Regions from separate parts of the Kurthia sp. YJT4 genome, predicted to be linked through region 1. Evidence: riboswitches for the same ligand, from Rfam matches in the RefSeq annotation. Region 1 holds a riboswitch; each other region holds the start of a gene.
What was found. Region 1 has a riboswitch for thiamine pyrophosphate ahead of tenA (thiaminase II). Riboswitches for the same ligand answer to the same signal wherever they lie in the genome.

Region 1 (3,210 bases):
GAGCGAAATTGAACTTATATGAAAAATTAGAAGTGGCACATCAATTAAAAAAATTACAAGTAGATATCATCGAAGCAGGGTTCCCCGCTTCATCAGAAGGTGACTTCAATGCAGTAAAGCAAATCGCACAAAAAGTTGGTAACACAGACGATATTATGATCACAGCTTTAGCGCGTGCAGTGAAAGCGGATATTGATTCAGTTTACAATGCTGTAAAATACGCAGAAAATCCAATGATTCACATGGTACTTGGTACATCGGATATTCACGTAGAGAAAAAATTCTCAAAATCAAAAGATCAAATTCTACAAATTGGTGTAGATGCAGTAAAATACGCAAAAACACTTTTACCACAAGTACAATATTCAACAGAAGATGCATCGCGTTCTGATTTTGAATATCTATGGAAAACAATTGAAGCGGTCATGAAAGCTGGCGCAACGATGATTAATGTACCAGATACAGTTGGATATGCAGTACCAGAAGAATTCGGTGAAATGATTGGTAAATTAAATGACCGTATGAAAAACTTAGATGATTCTGTATTACTAAGTGTTCACTGTCATAACGACTTAGGTATGGCGACAGCGAATACACTTGCGGCAATTAAAAATGGTGCGGATAAAGTAGAGTGTACAATTAATGGAATCGGTGAGCGTGCGGGTAACGCAGCACTTGAAGAAGTCGTGATGGCACTATCAACACGTTCAAATTATTTCAATGCACATACCCGAGTCAACAAGAAAGAGATTATGAACACATCGCGCATCGTTTCGAGCTTAATGGGACTTGATGTACAAGTAAATAAAGCAATCACAGGCGACAATGCCTTTGCGCATTCATCTGGTATTCACCAAGATGGTCTATTAAAATCACGTGATGCTTATGAAATCGTGAGCCCAACAGAGGTTGGTTTAGACGATATGGAATTAGTATTAACAGCTCGTTCTGGTCGTCATGCGGTGAAAAATGCACTTGAAAACTTAGCGTTAGGCAACTTAACACCAGATCAATTTGAAGAGGTTTTTGCGGATTTCTTAAAGTTGGCTGATACGAAAAAAGAAGTGTATAACCACGACCTATTCATTTTAGTAGAAAATTATTTCAAACGTACAAATGAAGATGCAAAAGTTGCGCTTCATAGTGATGCTTTCTACCACTTAGAAGACATTCAAGTGATTTCGAATCAAATCTTCCCGTCTGCAAGTGTGAAGGTACGTCGCGGTGAGGAAGTACTGAAAGCAGCGACAGTTGGCTCAGGTTCAATTGATGCATTGTATTCAGCGCTACAAGAAGTAACAGCATTCGAAGTAAAGCTACTTGAATACAAAATTTCAAGTGTGACACGCGGTAAAGAAGCTATCGGTAAAGTGAAGTTACAAGTTGAATATGAAGGCGAAACATATATTGCAAAAGCTTCTGATACAGATGTCATTAAAGCGAGTGCACTTGCTTATATTAATGCGATTAATACGATTGTTGTCGATCAGTTCATCTCGATTCCAGAACCTGTTTAAAAAATCGCTTGACTTTCCAATTGTTGTCATAGATGATAGGTGTGTACTAACAATTAAATACACAAACAATCACTACTAGGGGTGCCATATAAAATTGGCTGAGAGAGCAGTAGCTTAACCCTCTAACTTGATACAGTTCGCACTGTCGTAAGGAAGAAGTGACATTTTTAGCATATTATTTGCAGGTCATTCTCCGTCTTTTACGATTTTCGTAATGCGGTGAGTGGCCTTTTTGTTTCCTTCGTGTTTGTGAAAAGGGAGAGAAAAAAGATGAAGTTTTCAGAGCAATTAATTGAGGAAATTCGACCGATTTGGCGTGCAAATCACGCACATCCATTCGTACAAGGAATTGGTCACGGAACATTAGAACCAGAGAAATTCCGTCACTACATGATTCAAGATTATTTATATTTAATTCAATATGCAAAAGTATTTGCGATTGGGATTCAAAAAGCACGCGATTTAGATGTTATGACACGCTTGTCAGCTTCAGTCCATCATACGTTATCAATTGAGATGGCCTTACATCGTAAATATGCAGAGCGTTTTGGGATTTCAGAGCAAGAGATGCGTGAAGCAAAAGAAGCGCCGACAACGATAGCTTATACTCGTTATATGTTATCAGAAGCGCAGAATGGCTCACTTGCGCATGTGATCGCAGCTATCTTACCATGTGCTTGGAGCTATTTAGAGATTGGACGTGAACTCGCACAAATTCCTGGAGCTGTCGATCATCCACTTTACGGTGACTGGGTGCGTATGTATAGTGAACCGACATTTGAACATAGCGCACAAGATATGATTGATTTGATGGATGAGTTAGCAGCTGATTTAACAGGTGATGAACTGGCACATGTTAAAGAAATTTTCTTACAAACAACTCGCTTTGAATATTTGTTCTGGGAGATGGGGAACACAATTTCTCACTGGCCTCAGGAACTTCAAGCTGACAAAATCAGTTCTATATAATAGAATGAACACCCACTGAAATTTATTCGGTGGGTGTTTTTTTATGAATAAGTAGTAATTTTATAAGAAAAAGGGAATAACTAACGGATGTAAAGGAGGGGCGTAAATGAAAAAATGGTTTGTATCACTTTTATCATTCTGTATACTTTTTATGACGTACGCTCCGATGAGTTTTGCTACCACAATGACAACACATGATTTTCGTCATTCAAATTACGATACTTTTTATGAAAATTTAAATGGAAACTGGAACTTTATACGTGGTGAATTGTTTGATCCACAAGATATGAAAGAAGAAATTAAGCTTGGAAACAGCGATATTGTCAAAGTACCTTATATGCTAAATCAGCGTTTAAATATTGACTCTGATCGTGCGACTTATAGTACAACGATTAAAGTTCCTGAATCTTTTGTTGGCCGCTATTTAAAATTTTATATACCTTTTCAATATAGTAGCTATAATTTATATGTAAATAATGTACTTATCAAAGAGAATGGAAGCCTCCTAAAAAGTAATAAGACAGCTGTACAACAAATGAAACCACAAATACCTAGTTTTCGCGTAGATCAAACGACGTTGCAAATTACGTTTCAAATGATTAGTTTTGAGAATGTAAGTGGTGGTTTGAGGAAAAGTATATCTATCGGTAATGAACAAATTATCGTGAAAAAGCAACAGCAACATGAGTTTTGGCAAGTCTTTTTAATTGGCTGTATTACATTA
Region 2 (3,210 bases), 360 kb from region 1:
TTTCTAAGTGGTCACTCTGTGTACGGCTGAATAAATAGAATGGTGCTAAAATCGTACCGAACACGATGACAACCATGAATGGAATTTGCTGAATATAAATAGCCGTTTCAATGAAAAAGCCACCAATAATCGCACCAACTGTTGCCGCAATGTGTAAGCCATACATAATATAAAAGCCGACTTTACTACGAATACGTCCAATTAAAAATGACGTAAAAATAGAGAAATAAAAATAGCCATATAAAACGGACATAACGGCATTTATAATCATCTCAAATGATAGCCACATATACGTCAAACCACTTGGCAGTTTGAAATCTAAATACACACAAATAAGATATGTAATCAGAATGGCTGCTGCAATACTTTGCGTCGTATGATCTTGATTTTTAAATACTGAATAAAATGGAATAAAGCAAATAAATACCCATGCTAAAATACTTTGAATGGGATGTTTCGGTATAATAGAATACCATTTTGACACACGCGTTCAACTCCTTAATTCTCTGTCTATCATATAACAAAATACTGTTTCAAGCTAGAAACATCTTGTTTTCTGTAGTTTCCTTTTACAATATCGTGTACTATTAGAATGACGACGTAAATTTCATTTATTGGAGGCATCAAGTGATGTTAATTCAACTTTTTATTTTAGGGATTTTATCTGAAAATAATTACCATCCCTACTTTATCAAAAAGCTCTTCACAAATATTGTTGATATTGATCCAAGTTTTAAATTAAGTGATGGAAAACTTTATTATCATTTCGACTCGTTAGAAAAAAAAGGATATATTAAAAAAATCGAAGTCATTCATACAGAAAATCGTCCTGAAAAATCCGTTTATGCCATTACAGATGCTGGACGTGCGTATATGGTAGAACTCATTTATAAAACATTCGACTCGATTAATTTAGCAGATGTACAAAGTCTCTATATTCCTATTTTATTTTTAAAGTATGTTGATTTAAAACGTGTAATTGGTCTATTAGATCAGGCAATCGAGCGTGAGAGTAAGCGAATCGATTCGATTATTGAAGCTGGTTCACATCCTTCTGTAAAAGATGTTGATCATATTCAATTAATTATCCGACATGCAGATCGACAATTTAACGAAAACTTAAAATGGCTACAAGATATTCGTGACGCAATTGCAGAACATATTTAAGCATACAAAAAAGACTTAGGCACTGAGCCCAAGTCTTTTTGTTATTTAATCTGTCACTTTACTCCGGAATAAACTTCCTAACGAAAAAGCAATTGTATGAATGATTAAAAAGACAGATTCATTAAAATACCAATCATTTGTATAACTATTAAACGGTGAACGACCGTAAATAATCGATTTCGAATCATTCCATGTTCCGCCAAAAACTTCAATTTGACTTGTTACATATTGATATTCTGTACCGCCTGCTAAAATAAAAATCACGACAATAATAAGAATTGCTGATGCTAGCTTTCCTTTTGTTGCTGTTTCAAAAAAAGATACGCCAACGCTCCACGTAATAAACAGACTGACACACAGGAAAGGCACTAATAAAACAATTAAAAAGAAAGCAGGGTTTAAGTTTCCAACTTTTTCAGTAGGGTCCAACGTAAAATAATAATTGATGACCATGAAACCTAAAAAACTAATCCCTAAAGAAATATACCACGATAGATTTTTCACACAATTTCCCTCCATACTTGTTCTCATTATACAAGACAACCTATTTTTACTAAAGCGGAACCTTGCAAAATGGTCTAAATATGGTATGCTCTAACCATACTAGATTTGCGGGGGGACTCTTAGGAGTTGAGAAGGTAAAACCTGACCCTTTGAACCTGTCAGTTAATACTGGCGTAGGGAGCAGCTGTTTTTCGCATGTAATGCTGTTCTACGATTAATTCGTTGAGCAGCTTTTTTATTTTTATAGTGAAAAAGCAGAAACCCGTCCTCTAATTTAGTGAAACTGAGTATGAGAAGCTTCATGAATTTGCTTTTCATTCATCAATGGAGGTAACTAAAAATGAGTATCCAATCAATTCATTCAACGAAACCAATTGTTCACTGTATTACGAATTATGTCGTAACAAACTTTACTGCAAATGGACTTTTAGCAGTAGGTGCATCGCCCATCATGGCGGATGAAATACAAGAAATGCATGATATTGTTCAAATCGCAAATGGATTATTAATTAATATCGGTACGTTAAATACACGCACAGTCGATGCGATGATATTAGCTGGACAAGCTGCAAATAAAAAAGGGATTCCAGTCGTTTTAGATCCTGTAGGCATCGGTGCTTCTAAATATCGTAAACAAACAGTCGAACAACTATTACAACATGTGCAATTTACAGCCATTCGCTGTAATGCTGGTGAGTTAGCGGCTCTTGCGGAAATTAAAGTCACCTCTCGTGGTGTCGATGCAGGTGAGGTGTCTTTTGAAATTGAAGAAGCAGCTAAACAAGTCGCAACACGCTACAAAACGATTGTTGCTGTAAGTGGTGTAGAAGATTTAATCACAGATGGCACGACGGTTCACATAATAAACGGCGGACATGCATGGATGGAACAAATTACAGGAGCTGGTTGCTTATTATCTGCCCTAACAGCTGCTTCAATCGCATCACATACAGACGCACTACAAAGTGTTATCACAATTCACAAAGACTATAAACAAGTCGCAGAAACTGCACATCATCACAGCAATGGTATTGGCGATTTTCAAATGCACATCCTAAACCAACTACAACAAATGAGTTTTGGAGGGATTAAATAATGTTACCGATTACACTGACGATTGCCGGATCTGATTCAGGTGGCGGTGCCGGTATTCAAGCTGATTTAAAAACATTTCAAGAATTGAAAACATTCGGTACATCTGTTTTAACAGCTGTTACTGCACAAAATACGTATGGCGTACAAGCTGTTTATGCGTTACCCGAAGATTTCATTGTGGAACAATTACAGTCGATTCAAAGCGATTTTAATGTGAATGCACTAAAAACGGGGATGCTTTTTTCAGCATCTATTATTGAAGCTGTTTCAAAACAACTAGAGAATGTACAAGCACCTATTATTGTTGACCCTGTCATGATTGCAAAAGGTGGTGCCACACTACTGCAACAAGAAGCAGTTGATGCGATGATTACTCACCTATTCCCACTAGCGACTGTTCTCACACCGAATATTCCAGAAGCAGAGGCACTGACAGGCATGAAA
Region 3 (3,210 bases), 1.3 Mb from region 1:
AGGCGATACAAAAATTACACAACAGCAACTGAATAATGTTTTAAATAAACAATATGGTAGTGCAGCGCTTGAAACATTAATTCAAGATCAAGTAATTACACTTGAAGCAGAAAAACAAAAAGTAACAGCAAGTGATGCAGAAGTAGATGCACAATATAAAAAAGTCGAAACACAATATGGCGGAGCAGATGCACTTGAATCAGCACTTGAATCAAATAACATGTCTAAATCTGATTTTAAAGCGAATTTAAAAACGTATGTACTCGCATCTAAAATGATTGAGAAGGATTTAGATACATCTGACGAAACATTAAAAGCTTATCTAAAAGAAAATCAATCTACATTCGATACAGCAGCGCAAGTGAAGGCAAGTCACATTCTTGTAGAGAAAAAAGCAACTGCGACAAAAATCAAAAAAGAGTTAGATGCAGGTGGTGACTTTGCAAAATTGGCGAAGAAATATTCAACTGATACTGCCACGAAAAGTAAAGGTGGCGACTTAGGCTACTTTACGAAATCAGAAATGGTGGAAGAATTTGCGACACAAGCTTTCAACATGAAAAAAGGTGATATTAGTGACCCAATCAAAACAGATTATGGTTACCATATTATCAAAGTAACAGGTACAGTCGATGCAAAAACAGCGAAGTATGAAGAGGTCAAAGACAAAGTAAAAGAAGCGTATATTGAATCGCAAATTAGCGCACAATATTCAAGTTGGTTAACAGAGAAAATGGCAGACTACGACATTACAAATACACTCAGTAAATAACAAAAGAAGCAGTATGAGAATGATCTCAGCTGCTTCTTTTTCTTACATAGTTGTACTTTTTTGGTTTAATACTTGAATGCCGCGAACGATATTCCAAATGACAATCGCCAATGAGAATAAAGCCATGAAAATGATGAAAATAATGACACCTATACCAAGTGCAGCACCTGTTGAATCACTCATTTCAGCTGATGCAAAGATACCCATTGTTGCTAAAATAATAAAGAAAATAACTGCAGGAACATAAAGTAACAAGTGAGAAATAAGTGCATGTGTTGCGTGTTTTTTTACATCACGATCTTTTACAACGAGCATAACAATCAGCGGTAAAATAAAGCCTGCAAAGAAAATACTGAAGTAACAAAGTGATGATAAAATACGATTATTCTGTTCCATGATAACCCTCCCTTTTGTTCATAATAACTTATATACGTATAAAAATGGAAATCGTTTCATGCTATTGCTATATTTCGTTAAATTCAGTAGAATGAGAGTGTTCAAAAATAATGATGTAAACCACAAGGGGTGCATACGTGCTGAGAGAGAGTTTCGACTCCAACCCTTCGAACCTGTAAGTTAACACTTGCGTAGGAATGTGGATAGAAACCGACATATAACGATGTCAGGCTCTGTCCTGATGTCGTTTTTTTTATCTAGATTACCACAGGAATTGTGTAAGACATCAAATCAATGGAGGTTCATAAAGATGAACAAACAAAGATTATTAATGATGATTGAGGTGGCCATTTTTGCGGCGATTGGTTTTATTTTAGACAAACTATCGTTTTCGATTTGGGCACAGGGTGGTTCCATTAGTTTAGTTATGGTACCAATCGTATTGATGGCGATGCGTTGGGGAACATTACCAGGGCTTGCGACAGGTCTTATTGTAGGGGTACTACAAGTTTTAACAGGTGCAAGTATTTTAACCCCATTACAAGGATTTTTAGATTACTTCTTTGCGTTCACAATTGTCGGGATTGCTGGAGTTTTCCGTCCGATGGTTATTCGTGCTTCAAAACAGAAAAAAGATGGCGCAATGCTTGGCTGGATTTTAGTGGGTACAGCAATTGGTGGAATCCTACGACTGATTTCACATACAGTAGCAGGCGCAGTATTCTTCGCAAGTTATGCAGGCGACCAAAACCCATGGATTTATTCTGTTGTTTATAATAGCTCGTATATGATTCCAGCTATTATTTTAACAGCTGTCGTGATTTATCTATTGTTTAGAGCAGCACCTAAGTTATTCGTTCAAAAGACGTATTAAGAATAAAAACGTAGCGATTAAGAAATCGTTACGTTTTTTTATTATATATATATCCACCTAAATAAAAACTTTTACTGAATGTATGAAAGAATGCATAGACTTTTTATATGTATCTACAAAAATTATGATATAGTTAAGAGTAGAATTTTATATAGAAGGGACCGTTATACATGATTGCAACAACTCAACAAGAAATCGATGCGTTATTAAAAGCGGGTCGTGCCATGGCAGAAATTCGCGAGGCAATGAAAGCTGCGACAAAACCAGGCGTTACAACAAAAGAGCTAGATGAATTAGCTGGTAAACTATTTGAAGAAAAAGGTGCAGTATCTGGACCAAAAGCAGAATATGACTTCCCAGGTTTCACATGTATTAGTGTAAACGAGGTCGTAGCACATGGTATTCCAAACGATACACCTCTAAAAGAAGGCGATATGATTAATATTGATGTATCGGGTCATGTGGATGGTTTTTATGCAGATACAGGTATTTCATTTATCGTAGGTGATGCTGAAAAGCCAGAATTACAAAAATTATGTGATGTAGCACAGTCAGCTTTTGATCGTGCTATGACAAAGGTTAAACCAGGTTCTAAATTGAATCAAATTGGTAAAGCTGTAGAACGTGAAGCGCATGATAATGGTTTAAAAGTAATTATGAACCTAACAGGTCATGGTGTAGGACACTCATTACATGAAGAACCACAATATGTATTGAACTATTATGATGCATGGGACGCTACTTTAATGAAAGAAGGTATGGTTTTCGCAGTAGAACCATTCATCTCACAAGCAGCTGAAAATATTATTGAAGGTACAGATGGTTGGGCGTTTTTAACACCAGATAAATCATTTGTAGCACAACTAGAACATACAGTAATCGTGACAAAAAATGGCCCGATTTTAACAACAAAAATTGATTAATAAAAAGAGGAGAACGATTTTTTCGTTCTCCTCTTTTCTATAGTGTAAAACATGTTAATAGATTGTTCTTGGCTTTTTACGCATAAATAGAATACCAGCAAGTAATACACCACTTAAAAATAATGCAGCTGTTGTTACTAATAATTCCTCAAAGTTATTTTGTACAGCAATTCCTAAATAGAACCAGATGAATAGAATCGGGAAGTAAGGATCGTAATGATGAAAGCGGATGTGAAGTGCAATGG
Region 4 (3,210 bases), 210 kb from region 1:
CAATGATTCGAATGATGAAGACAGCAATGATCGCCATCGTAGATAATAGAACGATAGGCGCAAATACACCTGCTCCGTCTAACTGTGTCATCATTCGTTTACTGAAGTAACCGAGACCTGCCTGTGCTCCGAGCCACTCCCCAACAGCTGCGCCGATAATACTGAGCGGTACAGCGATTTTAAAAGCAGAGAATAGCTGTGGTAGCGCTGACGGAAGTTGTAGCTTCCAAAAAATTTGCCATTTTGTCGCCCCGTACGTTCGCATGAGTTCTTCTAGTTCACGCTTTGTACTACGCAGTCCATCAAACATACTCATCGCAATCGGGAAAAACGCAATGAGGACAGTCACAAGCACTTTACTCCAAATCGTGTAACCGAACCATAAAACAAAAATGGGCGCGAGTGCTGTAATGGGAATCGTCTGTGACGCGACGAGTAGCGGATAGAATGCGCGCTCCGACCAATGACTGAGGTGCATCATAATCGCGAGGCCAATGCCTAAAATAATTGAAATTAGTAAACCAATCCAAAGTACTTGTAGTGTTGCAGGTAAATGGACGGTAAATAGAGCTTCTCTAAAATCCCACATCTTTTGTAAGATGGCTGTTGGAGACGGTAAGATGTACATCTCATTTAGCCAGCGCGCAAATACTTCCCAAATGAGTAGCAGTCCCACACTCACGTAAATCGCAGGTGCATTTTTTCTCATAATTGCTGACGTCCTTGTTGCAACATGTAAATCAGTTGTTGCTTCACGTCTTGCACCTCCTTACTTGCTAAATCTGAACGCTGTCTTTTATGTTCCATTGGGACAATCGTTTCGTGTAGCGTATGAATTGGTGTCTGCTGTACAGTTAGAATACGATCTGATAAATAGAGCGCTTCATCCACATCATGCGTAATAAATAAAATGGTTTTACGCCATTTTTTCGCTTGTATGTATAACCAATCTTGTAACTCCATCTTCGTCAGTGCATCAAGTGCACTAAATGGTTCATCGAGTAACAGTACATCTTGTGAAGCATTCAATGCACGAATGAAGGCAACACGTTGGCGCATGCCACCCGATAAGTCTTTTGGTTTTTTATGCATGTAAGCTCCTAGACCAAATTCCTCGAGTAACGCCTTACTCTGTTCTTCTGCTCTCTTTTTCGGTATTCGCTGACATTCTAATGGCAACAATGTATTTTGTAATACAGTTCGCCAAGGGAGCAGTAAATCTTGCTGTGGCATATAGCCTACAGGTTGTTTCGCTACGGTCACTTGTCCCGACTGTGCCTGAGATAGACCTGTAATGAGACGGAAAATCGTACTTTTTCCGCAACCACTCGGACCAATTAACGAAACGAATTCACCTTCTTGAATGGAAAAATGAACATGGTCTAAAATGGGTTGTTCTTCGTAACGAAAACAGACATCTTGTAAAGCTAAACTCTCCAATGATCTTCCTCCTCTATAAAAAAAGCCATCTCGACAAAGAATCGAAATGGCTGCAAATGACAGAATCATCGCATGCCACTTCCCTACGCTAGTCCGAACTAGATCAGGTAATAAGGGTTAAGGTGTCGAAACCTCTCTCAGCACGTAAAAACGGCACCCCTAGTGGTGAAGCATTATGAAATTAGAAAAAGCCCCTGTCTCCATACACGTATCGAAACAGGGACCTGAAATTGTTTTTTCGGTCGAAACGGCTTCCCTACGCTAGTATGAACTAGATCAGGTTGAAAGAATCCAGAGCTTACGGCTCCATCTCAGCTGGCAACACCAGCACTCCTAGCACACTATGATTTTGTTAAGGTGAGTATAGCACTCCCTAGTAATTTATGCAATAGTTGGTTTTATTTTCATCACCAAAGTGGTTTGTCCTCTTTGTCGACACGAATAAAGAGCGGTGAAAATAACATAAAGTAAATCATATAAACGATGATAACACCGATAATATACGCTGTATGAATTCCGTACAGATGCGCTCCGATTGATAATGCGCCTAACACAAGACTTAGCAGGAAGCTTTGTAGATCAATACGTCTTTTGTTTAAATAAATCGGTTGTGCACAATGTTCACATGTTTGATATTTCTTCATACCCCACTGAAGTTTCCACGCCGTCCGATAGTCGAGCACTTCGTCGCAATGTGGACACGTTACTTCTTCACGATTTTTCATAACAAGCCATAAAATAAAGCTTAAAACAATAAAGGCAATTCCCACGTATAGAGCGTTTTGATTACGGTACAGTATAAAAATAAATATTGTAAAGGCATATGTGTAACTCAGTATATCCTTCGTTCCTTCTAATAACTTCATCGCATTTGGACGGCTCATTCGAATATGGTTTTTATTGAATGAACCGATAATTGATGCAAATGTAAAGATTAATAAACCATAAAAAATATTTCTGGTTTTCCAAATGACGTACCATGCAAAAAGCATAGTCGTAACGAATGCTATTTTCCCGAAAATATTTTTCACTTTATTTTGATATTCATAGGGTTCTTTTTTCTCTTTTTCAATGAATAATGTTGAAAATAAAGTGGGTATACATAAAATAAATGCGATGAGTGCTATCTCCATAACACTTGGTTTTAATTTGAAAAAGAGTTCCGTTTCCTCTACACTGTCAGCCCATTTATAAATCTTATCTGTATCAAGTTCTTTTACATAATACTGTGTATCTTCGTCATTCGAAAATAGTAAAAAGGTTTCGACTTCGTTGTTCTCTTTCGTTACTTCGACAACATAGTATAAAGAAGGTGGTTCTATTTCTTTTTTTATAACAGGACTCGCATTTAATTTTTTTTGAAATGCTTCAAATTTAGAAGAAGATAGTTCTCGCTCGCTTGAAAACCATTGATTCGTTAATGTTGTTCCGTCTTCTTCATAACGCGCTTCTGTATCAATTCGAATCGACTGAATCCCATCTTCTGCTTGTCCAACGCGTGTCGTTTGTTGTTGGAAAATCATAAGAAGAATGCCAGCGAATACGACCATCATACAAGCAGTTAATAGGAGGGGTTTATAGATGACTTTTCTTCTCTCTTTTTTTCCTTTTTGAATCATTCGCTCTTTTGCCTGTTCTGACATTTTATATTGATTCATCTCTCGTTGAAATGATTGTTTAAAATTCTTCATCAAAATAAACCTCCTTTAACGATTGTTTGAGTTGTTGTTTCGCACGCTGGTGACGCGTTTTTACAGTGTTCAGTGGAAT

Region 2: it holds a riboswitch for thiamine pyrophosphate, as region 1 does, so the genes downstream of both, thiM (hydroxyethylthiazole kinase) here and tenA (thiaminase II) in region 1, are expected to answer to the same signal.
Region 3: it holds a riboswitch for thiamine pyrophosphate, as region 1 does, so the genes downstream of both, thiT (energy-coupled thiamine transporter ThiT) here and tenA (thiaminase II) in region 1, are expected to answer to the same signal.
Region 4: it holds a riboswitch for thiamine pyrophosphate, as region 1 does, so the genes downstream of both, QN089_RS07040 (ABC transporter ATP-binding protein) here and tenA (thiaminase II) in region 1, are expected to answer to the same signal.

Annotation. Positions count from the first base shown of each region.
Region 1 covers NZ_CP126689.1:1,234,478-1,237,687, forward strand. The annotation lists gene QN089_RS05970 (2-isopropylmalate synthase) at 1-1,517, shown strand, start outside; TPP riboswitch at 1,585-1,688, shown strand; gene tenA (thiaminase II) at 1,788-2,486, shown strand; gene QN089_RS05980 (sensor domain-containing diguanylate cyclase) at 2,593-3,210, shown strand, end outside.
Region 2 covers NZ_CP126689.1:1,589,697-1,592,906, forward strand. The annotation lists gene QN089_RS07780 (sensor histidine kinase) at 1-484, opposite strand, end outside; gene QN089_RS07785 (PadR family transcriptional regulator) at 631-1,167, shown strand; gene QN089_RS07790 (hypothetical protein) at 1,213-1,671, opposite strand; TPP riboswitch at 1,771-1,868, shown strand; gene thiM (hydroxyethylthiazole kinase) at 2,012-2,767, shown strand; gene thiD (bifunctional hydroxymethylpyrimidine kinase/phosphomethylpyrimidine kinase) at 2,767-3,210, shown strand, end outside.
Region 3 covers NZ_CP126689.1:2,540,151-2,543,360, reverse strand. The annotation lists gene QN089_RS12690 (foldase protein PrsA) at 1-772, shown strand, start outside; gene QN089_RS12685 (magnetosome magnetite crystal formation protein family) at 815-1,168, opposite strand; TPP riboswitch at 1,284-1,383, shown strand; gene thiT (energy-coupled thiamine transporter ThiT) at 1,479-2,042, shown strand; gene map (type I methionyl aminopeptidase) at 2,213-2,965, shown strand; gene QN089_RS12670 (tryptophan-rich sensory protein) at 3,020-3,210, opposite strand, start outside.
Region 4 covers NZ_CP126689.1:1,447,943-1,451,152, reverse strand. The annotation lists gene QN089_RS07045 (ABC transporter permease) at 1-709, opposite strand, end outside; gene QN089_RS07040 (ABC transporter ATP-binding protein) at 706-1,482, opposite strand; TPP riboswitch at 1,504-1,611, opposite strand; TPP riboswitch at 1,677-1,785, opposite strand; gene QN089_RS07035 (TIGR04104 family putative zinc finger protein) at 1,848-3,131, opposite strand; gene QN089_RS07030 (RNA polymerase sigma factor) at 3,118-3,210, opposite strand, start outside.